Regions from separate parts of the Sodalis sp. RH16 genome, predicted to be linked through region 4. Evidence: predicted binding sites of a transcription regulator. Region 4 holds the regulator's gene; each other region holds the start of a gene.
What was found. Region 4 encodes LexA, which represses DNA repair genes until DNA is damaged. Its sites were predicted from a motif close to TNCTGTATGTACATACAGNA; they were not measured.

Region 1 (4,047 bases), 2.2 Mb from region 4:
TTCGTTTCCAGCGGCTGCTGGCTATGCAGGCCCGCGCCTGCGACACCCTTTCACAATCTATTTTGTTGCATCAGAAATATGAGCATGACCAGCGTTTCGAGCGCGCCTTCAGCCATCTGGACGCGGCAATCGATCGCGGGGCCGGGCCGGGGCAGGTCAAGGGGCTTAAAAATCTGCTGAATAATCTGCGCGCCATCGACGCTCAATTGGCCACCATCGAATCTGAACAGGCGATAGCCCGCAATAACCCGGAAGAAAATAATCTCGCGGACGATAAGCTGACCGGGTTCAGCGATATCCGATCGCGTATCGGCAGCCATCTCAGTCCGGAATCGGCGCTGTTCCGCCATGCGGTGCGAATGTCCCTGGTACTGTGCGTCGGTTACGCGTTTATCCAGCTAAGCGGACTGCATTATGGCTACTGGATTATGCTCACCAGCCTGTTTGTCTGCCAGCCCAACTACCAGGCCACCAGAAGACGGTTGGCGCTGAGGATTATCGGCACCCTCGGCGGCATCCTGCTGAGCCTGCCCATCCTCTATTTTGTTCCTTCAACCGAAGGGCAACTGGTCCTCATCGTGCTCAGCGGCACGTTATTCTTTGCCTTTCGCAACAGGCAGTACGCCCAGGCCACCATGTTTATTACCCTGCTGGTGATGCTATGCTTCAATTTGCTGGGGGAAGGGTTCGACGTGGCGCTGCCCAGGGTATTCGATACCTTTGTCGGCTGCGCCATAGCCTGGGCGGCGGTGAGTTTTATCTGGCCGGACTGGCGTTTTCGCCGTCTGCCCGCGGTAATGAATAACAGTCTTTTCGCCAATTGCCGTTATCTGGATGCCATCCTGGTGCAGTACCATCAGGGCAAGGATAATCGCCTGGACTACCGGATTGCCCGGCGAGACGCCCATAACAAGGACGCCGAGCTGGCCTCGGTGGTGTCAAATATGGCGGCGGAATCCAGAACGCCCGGTGCGGTGATGGACCTGGCGTTCCGGCTGCTTTGTCTGAATCATACCTTCCTGAGCTATATTTCCACCCTGGGAGCCCATCGCGAAAAAATGTCCTCGGCGGCGCTGCTGAAGGTGCTGGACGATGCCGCTTGTTATGTGGACGACGCCTTGCAATATCAGGATAAATTGTCCCTGCGGGTGAATCAGGAACGGGATCAATTGATTGATCGCATCCAGCATATCGCGCCGGAGCCGGAAGCCAGGGAACAGCTGGTACTACAGCAAATCGGCCTGTTGCTTGAACTGTTGCCTGAACTGATAGCGCGCAAACAGGATGTTGAAACCCGATTCAAACCGGCTTAGCTGCCGTCGCCGGAACGGCGGCGGACGGCGGCGCTAGCGGCAGGATTGCCGCTCAAACCATTCAAGCAATTCACTGCGCTGCATCGGGGGCAATGCGGCTGAGTGGTGGCCGGACAATGCGCCCTCCAGGGCGAACAGCACCTTGACGCTCAGGTTTTGTTTAATTGCGCGCAGTTTCAGGTAGCTGCTCTTGGCGCCATAGCAGCGCAGGGATTCGATATCCTGTATGCCGGCTTTCCATAACAGCCGCTCGATACCCTGGCCGATATTGGGCAAATCCTTCAGCCTGGGGCTGGAGGTTTTTTCACGCCGATCGTGTTTTGACTCATCAAGGGACTGGGCGGCCAGGACCAGCAGTCGATCGCCCTTTAGCCACAGCTCTTCGTTCACATGATAATAATTCAACGATACCGGAACGCCCCGTTTGGTATAGATGAGTTTTTGCATGCCTTCGGCGAGATAAACGTGTTCGCTTTGCCGGGTGCCGCGAAGATAAAGCTCGCCATCCAGTATCAGCCCGAACATCACCTTATCGGCGCAGATACTGTAGCCGCCGAATTGCGATCGGGTGGTGATAACGCCCAGCGGCGAGAAGAAAGGTACTGCCTGTGAAATCCGCTGTTTATATGCCGTTTCCATCAAATGCTCCGTGTTATTGTGTTGAGAGTCCCTACTCTTTATTCGTGCAACTACTTAAAAATACAGTATTTTCCATGTGGTTTTCAACTTAATCTGCCGCAGGCGCCCTGTCAGGAGGATTTTTGCGAGGCTGCTTAAAATTCCGGTTGATTTTCATCCCGAACCCGGATACTGTATTTATATACAGTTAACCAGGGGCGTACATTCCATGCACACTCAACTTCAAGCCGCACGTCATTTCGGCCAAACGATCCAGGAGGAAAACGTATCGGAGGATTCCTCGCTCTCCATGGCCAAAGGTATTATCAGCGAAGTGGTTTATTTTGAAGATCAGCCCATGGTGGGACATATCCTCCTGCCGTTGCTGCGGCAATTGGGAACCCAGTCACGCTGGCTGCTGTGGCTGACCTCGTCACGCAAATTGAGCCGCCCCTGGCTGATGCAGTCGGGCCTGCCGCTGGAAAAAATGGTGCAATTGCGTCAACCTACGGCTTTCGATACCGTTGCGGCGATGGAGAAAGCATTATTGACGGGAAATTACAGCGTAATCCTGGGCTGGTTTCCTGAAGAATTGACGGACAATGAGAAGCGTCGACTGCGCGATGCCGCGCAACAAGGGGGGTCTTACGGGTTCATTATGTATCCTCAAAACGAGACTAACCGGTCCTCTGGACAGTTTTCAGGGCTAAAAATTCATTCTTCGCGCTATCATTGACTCATTTTAAGATTTATCTCAATAAGGGTGTCAGCACGGAAGACAAAATCCCTTTAAATTTGCCTCACTCCAGTATATATGCGGGTCGCCAGCCATTCCAGTGCCGTGAGCGGCTATCACTTTGTCACGATTTCGGTCAATGAAACATACACGAAACGCTGTTTTTTATTAGCGGCTTACTACATCTTACTTGTAAGTTTCCCACTTCGTTGTAGACTTTAATTCGCCAGGGTTGCTCTATAACGCCTGTTGAATGGCGATGTTTAAACGCGGAGCACTGACTCTGGCAATGGATTTTTTAAATTAGCTTTAAGAGCTCATTGCCTATTTGGATGATAACGAGGCGCAAAGAATGAAAAAGACAGCTATCGCACTTGCAGTGGCATTGGCGGGTTTCGCAACCGTAGCGCAAGCCGCTCCCCAAGATAACACCTGGTACACCGGTGGTAAATTGGGCTGGTCCTCTTACCATGATACCGGTTTTTACGGTAATGGTTATGATAACCGTATCGGCAATGGTCCTACCCGTAACGAACAGTTAGGTGCCGGTGCTTTTCTCGGTTATCAGGCAAATCCGTATTTAGGGTTTGAACTGGGCTATGACTGGCTAGGCCGCATGGCTTACAAAGGCAGCGTGGACAACGGTGCGTTTAAGGCCCAAGGTATTTCGCTGGCAGCTAAACTCAGCTATCCGCTTACCGACGATTTGGATATTTACACCCGTTTGGGTGGCATGGTTTGGCGTGCTGATTCGAAAGCCAACTACGACAACGGTTCTGCCGGTCGCCTGAGCGATCACGATACCGGTGTTTCCCCGTTGGCCGCTATTGGTCTTGAATACGCTATCACCCAGGACTGGGCAACCCGTCTTGATTACCAGTGGGTCAACAATATCGGCGATGCCAGCACTGTCGGCGCGCGTCCTGATAATGGCTTGCTGAGCGTGGGCGTTTCTTACCGCTTCGGTCAGGGTACTCCGGCTCCGGTCGTGACTCCTGCGGCCCCGGCTCCGGCCCCGGTTGTACAAACCAAGCATTTCACACTGCGTTCAGACGTACTGTTTAACTTCAACAAGTCCACTCTGAAGCCGGAAGGTCAACAGGCCCTGGATCAACTGTATTCCCAGTTGAGCTCCTTGGATCCGAAAGACGGTTCCGTTGTAGTCCTGGGCTATACCGACCGTATCGGTTCAGAACAGTATAACCTGAAACTTTCTCAGGCTCGTGCGCAAAGCGTCGTGACTTACCTGATTTCCAAGGGTATCCCGTCCGACAAGATTTCCGCTCGCGGCATGGGTAAATCGAATCCTGTCACCGGCAACACCTGTGATAACGTGAAGGGCCGTGCTGCTTTGATTACTTGCCTGGCACCGGATCGTCG
Region 2 (4,047 bases), 2.7 Mb from region 4:
GTCCCTTCGCGCATCACCACAATACGGTCCGCCAGGCCTAATACTTCCGGCAAATCGCTGGATGCGAACAATACGGCAATTCCCCGTTTCGCCAATTCGTAAATCACGTGATAGATTTCATGCTTGGCGCCGACATCGATGCCGCGCGTCGGTTCATCGAGCATGATCACTTTCATGTCCTCCGACAGCCAGCGGCCGAGGATAGCCTTTTGCTGATTGCCGCCTGAGAGGTTCATGATCAACTGTTCGGCTGAAGGCGTTTTGATGTTCAACGCACGAATATGCTCCAGGGCATTGGATTTTTCCCATTGATCGTTTATCAAAAAGCCGGCTTTAACGGTATTGCGCCGGGCGCTGATATTGATATTTTCCCGCACTGAATGTACCGGAATCAGGCCGTCGGCCTTGCGGTCTTCCGGACAGAGCATCAGCCCGGCGCTGATGGCATCAATGGGGGAACGGATGGAAATGGGTTTGCCGTCCAGCAGCAATTGGCCGCCGGTAATCAGCGTTCCGCCGAAGAGGCCTTTCATCAGTTCGCTGCGCCCCGCTCCCACCAGTCCGAACAGACCGACGATTTCACCGGCGCGTACCGATAAGGAAATGGGAGTCTTCACCCCCACCGCCTCTATTTTGTCCAGTTCCAGCCTGACGTCGCCGTGGGGACGGGGAACATAATCATAAATGTCCCCCAGATTACGCCCCACCATGGCCTGCACCAGAATGTCGTGGTCCACGGCGGTCATGTCGTCAAAGGTGCGCACATATTTGCCGTCTTTGAATACCGTGATGGCGTCCCCCAGCGTAAAGATTTCTTCCATACGATGGGAAACGTAAAGAATGACCCGTCCCTCGGCGCGCAGCTCGCGGATAACACGGAATAACTGCTCTATTTCCCGCGCCGACAATGAACTGGTGGGCTCGTCAAAAGCGATGATTTTGGCATTACGGGTTAATGCCTTGGCGATTTCAACCATTTGCCACTGGGCGATGGACAGATACTTAAGCGGCGTTTCCGGCGCGATATCCAGCCCCAAATGCTCCAGCTGCAGCTTGGTTTCATAATTCAGAATGCCGCGGTTAACAAAACCGTGCTTGTTTGGTAATTGACCCAGATAAATATTTTCCGCCACCGTCATCTCGGGAACCAGATGCAGTTCCTGGTAAATAATCGCTACCCCGGCGTTCAACGCATCGGTGGTGGTATTGAAATGAACCGGCTGCCCCTTGATCAGGATTTCGCCCTGCGTCGGCGTATAGCTGCCGCTGAGAATCTTCAGCAAAGTCGATTTCCCGGCGCCGTTCTCCCCCATGAGGGCATGGATTTGACCCGAATAACAATCGAAGCTGATATCGTCCAGCGCTTTCACGCCGGGAAAGGTTTTACCAATGCCGCGAAACGATAGATAAGGTGTCTGAATTGTCATGAACACATCCTCGCGTTAACAGATCCGGACAGTGCGCCGGCAATCCCGCTACGGTAACTATCAGGGGTTTTGACTGACACGGACACATCCTCTTGATGAATGACGTCGTCATGGACCGGGACGGCCTCGGCCGTCCCGGCAAACACTTGTTCCGTTAAAAATGTCGGTTAAAAATTACAGGCCTTTTTTCTTCAGTTCTTCTTTGAAGTTATCGCGGGTAATCAATACCACGTCGGTGACTTCGGTGAATTTCGGCGGTTCAACGCCCTTGGTTACCCAGTCATGCATCATCTGGATACTCTTGTAACCGTGTACGTCGGGGCTGGGCAATAAAGAACCGTAGAAACCGGTGGATTCGTTTTTGGACAGCTCATTCACCGCATCCACGCCGTTGATGCCGACGCCGATAACGTCAGGCGCCTTGAATCCCTGACCTTCGGTGGCGCGCACGCCGCCCAGCACGGTATTGTCGTTCATGCCGACAATCAGCCAGTGTTTCACGCCGGGATGCTGGACCAGCAGTGAGTTGCCGGCGTCAAACGCGCCGGGGATATCATTGGACTTGGTGGGGACCTGGTAGATTTGTTTATCCGGTATGCCGGCGGCTTTTAACGCATCCATGGCGCCGGTGGTGCGGCGACGAGCGGTATCGAGCTCATTGGCGGTAATGGCCATGACCCCGGTGTCGGCCACTTTCCAGCCGCGCTTGGTCATTTCCTTGAACTCTTCCTGGCCGGCGCGCTGGCCCAGCTGGGTGGCGGCCATCATGACGATGGGAACGTTAACCATGGGTTTGCCTTTGGCGTCGACGAACTGGTCATCCACCGCCATGACTTTCATATCGTAGCTGCGTGCTTTGGCGACAATCGCCGAGCCAAGTTTGGGATCGGGGGTACAAATGACAAACCCTTTGGCACCGCTGGCCGCCAGGCTATCGATCGCATTAAGTGTTTTTTCACCATCGGGTACGGCAATTTTAATCACGTCAAAGCCCATATCTTTGCCGGCTTTGTCAGCAAAACGCCATTCGGTTTGAAACCAGGGTTCTTCAGGTTGTTTCACCAAAAAACCCAACTTCATGTTCTCCGCCATAGCCGAATGAGACATAACAGCGGCTACTGCAATTGCCGCCAGTGCCTTAGTGAATTTATGCATGGAACTCTCCGGTAATTATTATCGCTCTGCTTCGAAATGCTGAAGCGTGTAAGCGTTATCAGTCGGTAAGATTTTACCCGGTGGTACTGCCAGGCGGCCTATGAGTCGCCATTTATCCAATCGGGCCCTTTAGACGGATGTAGTTTTAACGTTTACGTGTTACCAAAATGTAGAGCGTTATCACAGTTCTCAATAACAGCAGTTTTGTGCATAGATACAGCAAAATTCATCTGTGAAGGACTTTATGAGGAACATCACATTTCAGTCACTGGCGGCAGGAAAGTGCATACTTCCAGCTAACGTCTCCTCACTGCCCGATTAAAACCCCCTTATGGTTATCGACATCATCAGGTTTCGGGTTAACAGGAGATACGAGCATGACTGAAGAGGCCATTAGCCTCGGGCTTGATTTCGGCAGTGATTCAGTGCGCGCCCTGGCGGTTGCCTGCGGCAGCGGTAAAGAGCTGGCCACCGAAGTTGTCTGGTACCCGCGCTGGCGCGAGGGCCGGTATTGCAAACCCGCGGATAACCAGTTCCGCCACCATCCGGCGGATTATCTGGAGTCCATGGAGCAGGCGATCCGCGCCGTGGTGGCGCATTTGTCGCCGGCGCAGCGGGAAAGCATCGTCGGCATCGGGGTGGACACCACCGGCTCGACGCCGGCCCCCATTGATGCCGAAGGCCGGGTTCTGGCCCTGCGGCCGGAATTCGCCGATAATCCCAACGCCATGTTTATTTTGTGGAAGGACCATACCTCCATAGAAGAAGCTGAAGCCATCAACCAACTGTGCCGCAGCGGTGAATTCCCCGACTATTCCCGCTATATCGGCGGTGTCTATTCATCGGAGTGGTTCTGGGCAAAAATCCTCCATATCACCCGCCAGGACCGCCAGGTCCGCCAGGAAGCGGTCTCCTGGATTGAGCTGTGCGACTGGATCCCGGCGGTATTGTCTGCCACCACGCGTCCTGAGGAAATCAGGCGCGGCCGCTGCTCCGCCGGACATAAATCCCTCTGGCATCCGGTATGGGGCGGCGTACCGCCAAAAGCGTTTCTCCATGCCCTTGATCCGGTATTGACGGAAAATCTGCAATACCCGCTCTTTACCGACACCTATACCGCCGACCTGCCGGTGGGCCGCATCAGCGCCGAATGGGCGCAAAAGCTCGGCGTGCCGGCTACCGTAACCATTGCCGGCGGGGCCTTTGACTGCCATATCGGCGCCGTGGGGGCCGGCGCTCAGCCCTATACCCTGGTAAAGGTCATCGGCACGTCCACCTGCGATATCCTGATAGCCGATGAACAAAAAGTCGGCGAACGCTCCATTGCCGGTATCTGCGGCCAGGTGGACGGCAGCGTCATTCCCGGCTTTATCGGCCTGGAGGCGGGACAGTCGGCTTTTGGCGATATTTATGCCTGGTACGGCAAGGTGCTGGGCTGGCCCCTGCGCCGGGCCGCACGGCAAAA
Region 3 (4,047 bases), 700 kb from region 4:
GCGCATCAAATCACTGAAGCGTGTCGTGTAAGCTGGCGAGAGCATCTGACGCTTCATCTCCCAACTTTTCTGAATACCTTGTCCGGCAAACCATACGCGTCCCTTTCCGCTGTGATTGATGCCATCCAGCACAGCCATCAATTGCTCACTGTTAGAGCGCGGCTTGTACTCATCGAAAAGACCAAGCTGTGCGACGCCCTGACTGTAGAAATCCCCTAACATCACACCGCATTTCTGGAACCTGTGGCCGTCCTGCCAGATCGCATCAAGGCATTTGGTTGCGGCGGCAACGATATCCCGACTATCTTGTGTCGGTATCTGTAATTTAGTGCCAGCTGTTTTACCGTAGTAAACCTCATTCACGGCAAATGGGCTCGTTTTGACGAATGCTGAAATATGGCGACAGTACTGATGCTCTCCACGAAGCTTTTCTGCTGCACGTACTGCATGACTGCAGATTGCTTCACGCATTAAGTCGTATTCAGACACTCTATCGCCAAACGATCGTGAGCAGATGATCTGCTGCTTGGTTGGAGCAAACTCCTCAAGCTCTAAGCAAGGCTCCCCACGTAGTTCTCTCACAGTTCTCTCTAAAACTATGTTGAAATGCTTGCGGATCAGCGGCGTAGGCGTATCTGCAAGCTGGAGTGCGGTTTTAATTCCCATGTCGTTCAGCTTTTTTGAAATTTTGCGTCCGATTCCCCAAACCTCACCAACCTCGACAAGAGCCATCAGTTTTCTTTGACGAGCAAGTAACGATAAATCAACGACACCGCCGGTCTTTGTCCACTTCTTTGCAGCATAATTAGCAAGTTTGGCGAGGGTCTTAGTCGGGGCAATTCCAACGCCTACGGTCAAACCGGTCCACTGAAGAACCTTGGCCCTCACTTCACGGCCAAACTCTTCTAAATCCCGGCAATTACTAACCCCTTGCAGATTCATGAATGCTTCGTCTATTGAATAGACTTCCACGGCTGGAGACATTTCTTCCAGAACGGTCATAACCCGTGAGCTCATGTCTGCGTAAAGCGCGTAGTTACTGCTGAATGTAACAACCTTGTGCTTTTCGAAGATGTCACGCATCTTGAAGAATGGATCGCCCATACGGATACCTAATTTTTTTGCTTCCATACTGCGAGCTATTACGCAACCATCGTTGTTACTTAAAACGACGACAGGTCGTCCGCGTAAGTCAGGGCGAAACACCGTTTCGCAACTGGCATAGAAGCTGTTCACATCCGCCAGCGCAAACATTATTGAAACCCGTTGATGCTAAATGTGACAACGCCGAAAACTTCCAGCTCATCCCCACCGTCATGAAGAACTATCGGAGGGAAATCAGGATTCATAGGGATGAGCTGAACAACCGGGTGCAAGCAAAGGCGCTTGACCGTGTACTCACCTGCCAGAGATGCGATGATGATATCTCCATGCTTTGCCTGCAGGCTGCGGTCTACGACAAGAAGTGATCCTTCGTAGATTCCGGCATCAACCATCGACATGCCAGTCGCCATGACAAAGTAGGTTGCTGCGGGGTGACTTATACAAAGCTCATTCAAATCAATGCCTTTTTCTATATAATCCTGCGCGGGCGAAGGAAATCCTGCCTGAACCCTGTCCTGAAAAAAAGGTATCAAAAGTTTCAATGGGTCCGGGGTTGGATAAAAAACGGTCATAAGGCGCCTCACGATTATACTGTTTATGCATACAGTATAATCATGAGTGTTTTAGATTGTGAAGCGCGGTGATTTAGAAAAATCTTAGGTTGATGATCAACAAGGAAAGAATTTAAGAGGCCTCTACAGCAGGATAGGGCATTCCATATGCGGTTTTACTACCTTAGATTTCATGCTCATCAGCCAAACTAACGAATGGCAATTATTGATCTCACTCAAGATGCAATCGAGTCTGTTGAAAATAATTATTTTAAACAGCAAGTTAGTTTGTTATCGGAGCTTAAACTTTATACTTTACGGATGTAACGGTATAGGGTTTCTCTACTTATACCGAACTGTTTCGCGAGATGAGTCTTGTTCTGACCTTCAGAGGCCAGTTGTTTTATCTTCTCAATTCCCTGCGCATCTAAAGTTTTTTTACGTCCTCGATATACGCCACGCTTTTTTGCTAAATCGATCCCTTCTCTTTGCCGTTCTTTGATGAGCGAACGTTCAAATTCAGCAAATGCACCCATCACCGAAAGAAGTAGTTGGGCAATCGGTGAATCATCGCCGCTGAAGGTCAGCCCTTCTTTAATAAACTGGACTCGTGCGCCTTTGGCAGTTAATTCCTTTACCAGGCTGCGTAGATTATCAAGGTTCCTGGCAAGTCGATCCATACTGTGGATTATTATGGTATCCCCTTCTCGGGCAAACGATAGCAAAAGCTTCAGCTCTGGTCGGTTAGTATCTTTCCCAGAAACCTTATCGATAAAAATCTTATCAAGGTGGAGCCCATTCAGTTGGCGCTCAACAGATTGCTCTTCAGAACTAACGCGTACATAACCAATTCGTTGCCCTTGCATTAGTTTCCCCTCTAAAAATGTCATATTGGGGTGTACTCTAAAGTGATGTCTTAAGAGATCATCAAAGATGTGTATCTGGGGTTCTGAAAATATTTTGTTGACACAATTTGCTTGAACTCATAGAACCTAATATGACATTTCGTTTTTTTACCTATGGAGCACCAAACGTACAAAATTTATCATGGTGCAATAATGCTGTTAGGTTAGGGAGAGATAGAATGAGCAAGTTTGATAAAGTGGACTTAGCATATGATTTCTTGGTTTTGAGAGAACGGAACCAAGAGTCATTTACCATAGAAGAATTGGCGGCGGCTACTGGATGGAAAGTAAAAACCTGCAAGACTTATCCTACAAAAACATGGAATAAATTTATATCTAGAGATGGGGAACAATATACAACTCTTGGGATAAAATATCTTAGCAAGGAAGATTTTCGTCATGTTAATACCCAAAAGAATATGGATTCAATTCCGCAATCAGAGCGAAGCATTAATCTAAAAAAGGCCAGAGAGTTTGCGCTACTCGCTGTGGCTACATATAACAACCCTTTTACTGAATTTAAAACATATGGTTTCATTGTTAACATTGTTATAGCGTACACATCTTTATTCCATGCTATTTTTGCCAAAAATGGTACTCCATATAATTATCTCGAAGAAGATGGGAGGCCTAAATTAGTCGATGGCGAAGAGAAAGCTTGGGAGTTAAAAACTTGTTGTCAAGAGTATTGGCCTGGTGTTGAATCTGCCGAAAAGGCAAACTTAATCTTCCTTATTGGGTTGAGAAACATAATAGAGCATCGAGGACTACCCGCTGTTGATTTATTAACGTTTGGCGAATGCCAAGCTGCAATAAATAACTTTGAGAACTTAGTTATAAAAGAGTTTGGTGAAACGAGTGCTTTGATGATTAATTTAGCTCTTGCAATGCAATTGACGAGAGCAACCCAACAGGCACAAATTGATGCAATTAAACAATTCCAGACTGAGAATTTTAATGTTGTTAAAAAATTCATGGAGGATTATAAAAGTGAACTGTCAGATGAAATAGTCCAAAGCCAACAGTATAGGCTTAGGGCATTGTTAGTGCCCTTGGTGGGCAAAAATGCCAAGCAATCAGATTTGGCAATTGAATTCATAAATGTTAGTAATCTCAGTGAGGAGGAAATAGAAACATACGAGTCTGGGATTGCATTTATAAAGAACGTGGAAAATCAGTTCAAATTGAAGCCGACGCGAGTTGTTGCATTAGTACAAAGAAAAGAGAGAAACTTTAACATTACAACTCATACGAAATTTTGGAAATATTATGATGCCAGGCCGAGTGGTAATGATAAAAAATATAAAGGAAAATATAGCGGCTATGTCGAAGGTTTCGATGGATATTTATATTGCCAAGAATGGGTACGCTTTATTCATGAGGTTTATAAAGATAAAACTGAGTTAGAAAAAGTTCTTCGCTCCTAGTAAGGAGCGCTTAATTCTTGAAAATCCTTCTCTAAATGATCTAAGATGTGAGTGTTGTAA
Region 4 (4,047 bases):
TTTCCTCCCATAAGATAAATATCAAGAGAAAAACCAGGGCAAGCAACAAACAGGTTATCTATCACCTGATTACCATCGCCAATAGCGTTACGGAAGGCATCAACAGCCACCCTCCCCGGGAAATAAATATGTCGCCACGCCTGACAGCATAAAAGCTCTTCTCTGCCCTGTTTTGCTGACCGTTAGCCGGGAATGCTATAGCCTCGCTCGGCTTACATCCCTAGATTCGGTATTTTATCGTCATCATGATAAGATGATGGATAGATAAGCTACGGGGGTTCCCTATGAAAAGCATGACTAGTTCGCAATTGCTCAGTCAAGCTGAACAATTGTGTGAACAACGGAATGTACGCCTGACGCCGCAGCGGCTCGAAGTATTGCGCCTGATGACGCAGCAGGAGGGGGCAATTAGCGCCTACGATCTGCTTGATCTGTTAAGGGCCTCAGAACCCCAGGCTAAACCGCCGACTATATATCGCGCACTGGATTTTCTCATGGAGCAGGGATTTATACATCGCGTCGAGTCAACCAACAGCTTTGTCTTGTGCCATCATTTTGAAGAGCCTAGCCATACCTCGGCTTTTTTTATCTGCGATCGCTGCGGCCAGGTCACGGAGCAATCCACCGAGGGGATTGAGGAGATTCTACAACGCATGGCCCGGTCAGCGGGTTTTGCCATGCGGCATAACGTGGTGGAAGCCCATGGTTTTTGCCTCAAGTGTTCCGAAGTGCAATCCTGCGATCGGCTGCATAATTGCGGACACGACCATAGCATTGGGATCAAAAAGAGGTAATAGTTAAACAGGTAGGCATTAAAATTTTTAGTAGATTAGTTTAAGGATGTGATTAGGCAGGTGGTACATCCTTGTACCTTTGGGTAGGAACATTAATCTGATTATTCCGGGTAACCAACGTAATAGCGGGCTACCACGTTACATCGCTACCAGCGATATTTATTCTGGGTTTCCCAGTTCGAAACTTCCTTTTCTGCTGCTTCTTTGCCGTAACCATAACGTTCTTGAATTTTACCGATTAACTGGTCACGCTTCCCTTCAACAACGGTCAAATCATCATCGGTGAGTTTGCCCCATTGTTCTTTCATTTTACCCTTGAATTGCTTCCAGTTGCCGCTTGCTTGGTCAGTATTCATTGTAAAACTCCTTCGCTATCGTTTGGTGAGGAATTTTAATCATTAACCTTTTGCAGCGGTTAATGAATAATCGGATTCGTTAAAGAAAACGTCTGACATCGTTAATCTATAAGCTAACCCTATGAGATTAAGTATAGCAGTGCGTTTGGCGAAAGGTTTATTTGGCAGAGGATTTGACGTCATATGGACGGTAATTCCCGCGTTTTTTACCATAAGGCGATATAAAACAGCAGGTAGCGGAGGAAATTAGAGTGACGATAAATGTAACAAAATATGTATAAACTTCACTTGTGCTTTGACGCGGATAGCTGGCGGGAACAGCGATTAATGACGGCAAGTATTGAAGAAAGCGAGGCAAGAAAAGATGCAAAAAGGTTATTGAACGGAACAAAACGACGCGCCACAGCTCCCCCAATAAATCTGCGGCCGCCGAAGCTGATAAAGGACGCCGAAAACCAAACCGGGGGAGAATACGCTACCTAGAGTCACCAACAGATCAAAGCGGGTCCAGACAAAGGCTCAGATCCAATTGCCGTTGCGAATGACACCTACCGCCAATCCTTCGATAGTGAGCTCCTGCTGGCGTAAATCCACCACGATGGGGGAGAAATCACTGTTTTCAGGTAACAGCTCAACGATATTGCCTTGTCTTCTCAGGCGTTTTACCGTCACTTCATCGTTAATCCGCGCGACAATCACCTGGCCATTACGGGCATCCTGCGTTTTGTGCACCGCCAGCAAATCACCATCCATGATGCCGATGTCTTTCATTGACATGCCGCTGACGCGCAGCAAAAAGTCCGCATGGGGTTTGAACAAATCAGGATCGACTTTGTAATGGCTTTCGATATGCTGCTCCGCCAGCAATGGCTCGCCCGCCGCCACGCGGCCAATCAGAGGCAAACCGCTTTCTTCCTCAATGAGTAAACGGATCCCGCGGGAAGCGCCGGAGACAATCTCAATCGCCCCTTTTCGCGCCAGCGCCTTAAGGTGCTCCTCGGCGGCATTGGGTGAGCGAAACCCCAGCTGTTGGGCGATCTCCGCGCGTGTCGGCGGCATGCCGGTTTGCGATATATGATCGCGGATAAGGTCAAAAACCTCTTGTTGTCTGGCGGTTAACGCTTTCATTCCGTCCCCTGTTTGTTTATACAGTCTTCATGTGAGTATATACAGGTCGAGCCCAATTGAAAACCTCATGTGTGGCAAAACGTAATAAAAACGGCTGAATTTAACAACGGTTAAAAGAAGCCATCATCGAAATAGTCGCCACAGCAAGGTTATCCAGACCCAGGCCGCCAATATGATGGCCAGCGCAACCGCAGCCGACCCGAGATCCTTTGCCCGTCCCGAGAGGGGGTGCAGCTCTGGCCCGATGCGGTCCACCACCGCTTCTATGGCGCTGTTTATCGTTTCCATCACCAATACCAGCCACACCGAGCCAATCAATAAAATACGCGAAATAGCGTCGGATTCGAGATAATATGCAAGTACGATGGCAAGGATGGCTATTACCGCTTCCTGCCGAAAAGCCGCTTCATGACGCCAGGCCGCTGATAATCCTTTTAATGAATATCCCATGGCGTTATAGATACGTTTAAGTCCACTGATTTGGTTTGCCATACATTTGCGCGCTTGAGGAAAATTGCGCCCATATTACCGGTTCTTTGCGTTCTCATCACCACAGATCTGTTGCGCAGTTTCTGGTATTCTTGTGCCGCAATGCTAACAAGAGGCTTCACACAGATATGTCAGGTTGGCGTAACATTTATTATGCGTTATTGGATTTGCCAATAAAATTGCTGGTGAGAAGTAAGGTAATCCCCGCGAATCCACGGGAAGAAACCGGTCTGGATCCCATGCGGGCCATGATGTACGTGTTACCTTATAATTCCAAAGCGGATTTGCTTACCCTGCGCGGGCAGTGCTTAAAGCTCCAACTGCCGGATCCGCTGATTCCCCTGGAAATTGACGGGGTAACGCTGCCGCGTTATGTCTTTATTAACGATGGTCCGCGGGTTTTCTCCTACTTCACCGAGAAGCCGGAATCCGTCAAGTTATTCCACAATTACCTGGACTTACACCGTAACAATCCCCAGCTCGATGTACAAATGGTGCCGGTTTCCGTGATGTTCGGACGCGCCCCGGGCCGTGAAGCACAGCCCAACCAACCGGCTCCGCAGCTGCGGCTGCTGAACGGTTTTCAAAAATTCATCGCCATTCTCTGGCTGGGGCGTGACAGTTTTGTCCGCTTTTCCAATCCGCTGTCGATGCGGTACATGGCAACGGAACACGGTACGGATAAGACCATCGCGCAAAAGCTCGCCCGGGTCGCCCGGATACATTTTGCCCGCCAGCGCCTGGTGGCGGTTGGGCCGCGTTTGCCGGTACGCCAGGATCTTTTTAACAAGCTGCTGGCGTCCAAGGCCATTGAAAAAGCCATTGAAGATGAAGCCCGCAGCAAAAAAATCTCCACCGATAAGGCGCAGCAAACCGCCATCCAGCTGATGGAGGAAATTGCGGCGGACTTTTCTTATGAGGCCATACGTTTATCGGATCGGGTATTGAGCTGGACCTGGAATCGCCTGTATCAAGGTCTGCACGTACGCAATGCCGATCGGGTCCGGCAACTGGCCGAAGACGGTCACGAAATCGTCTACGTGCCCTGCCACCGCAGCCACATGGATTATCTGTTGCTGTCCTATGTACTTTATCACCAGGGATTGGTGCCCCCGCATATCGCCGCCGGCATTAACCTGAACTTTTGGCCGGCGGGCCCGATTTTCCGGCGCCTGGGGGCATTTTTTATCCGCCGCACGTTCAAGGGCAATAAACTCTACTCCACCATATTCCGTGAATACCTTGGGGAACTTTTCACCCGCGGCTACTCGGTGGAATAT

Region 1: sulA (SOS-induced cell division inhibitor SulA) is a predicted target of LexA. The motif match lies at 2,122-2,141, and genes of this name have one in related genera.
Region 2: ACL2XJ_RS21785 (arabinose ABC transporter substrate-binding protein) is a predicted target of LexA. The motif match lies at 2,785-2,804, and genes of this name have one in related genera.
Region 3: umuD (translesion error-prone DNA polymerase V autoproteolytic subunit) is a predicted target of LexA. The motif match lies at 1,694-1,713, and genes of this name have one in related genera.

Annotation. Positions count from the first base shown of each region.
Region 1 is NZ_CP178737.1:3,554,897-3,558,943, reverse strand. Features, by position in the region: gene yccS (YccS family putative transporter) at 1-1,313, shown strand, start outside; gene ACL2XJ_RS16325 (TfoX/Sxy family DNA transformation protein) at 1,347-1,952, opposite strand; gene sulA (SOS-induced cell division inhibitor SulA) at 2,161-2,667, shown strand; gene ompA (porin OmpA) at 3,020-4,047, shown strand, end outside.
Region 2 is NZ_CP178737.1:4,777,376-4,781,422, reverse strand. Features, by position in the region: gene araG (L-arabinose ABC transporter ATP-binding protein AraG) at 1-1,427, opposite strand, end outside; gene ACL2XJ_RS21785 (arabinose ABC transporter substrate-binding protein) at 1,602-2,582, opposite strand; gene ACL2XJ_RS21780 (ribulokinase) at 2,960-4,047, shown strand, end outside.
Region 3 is NZ_CP178737.1:676,113-680,159, reverse strand. Features, by position in the region: gene ACL2XJ_RS03115 (Y-family DNA polymerase) at 1-1,254, opposite strand, end outside; gene umuD (translesion error-prone DNA polymerase V autoproteolytic subunit) at 1,254-1,676, opposite strand; gene ACL2XJ_RS03105 (recombinase family protein) at 1,964-2,521, opposite strand; gene ACL2XJ_RS03100 (DUF3644 domain-containing protein) at 2,740-3,987, shown strand.
Region 4 is NZ_CP178737.1:1,377,587-1,381,633, forward strand. Features, by position in the region: gene rcsA (transcriptional regulator RcsA) at 1-152, shown strand, start outside; gene zur (zinc uptake transcriptional repressor Zur) at 285-794, shown strand; gene ACL2XJ_RS06285 (CsbD family protein) at 941-1,150, opposite strand; gene lexA (transcriptional repressor LexA) at 1,670-2,278, opposite strand; gene ACL2XJ_RS06295 (diacylglycerol kinase) at 2,402-2,770, opposite strand; gene plsB (glycerol-3-phosphate 1-O-acyltransferase PlsB) at 2,896-4,047, shown strand, end outside.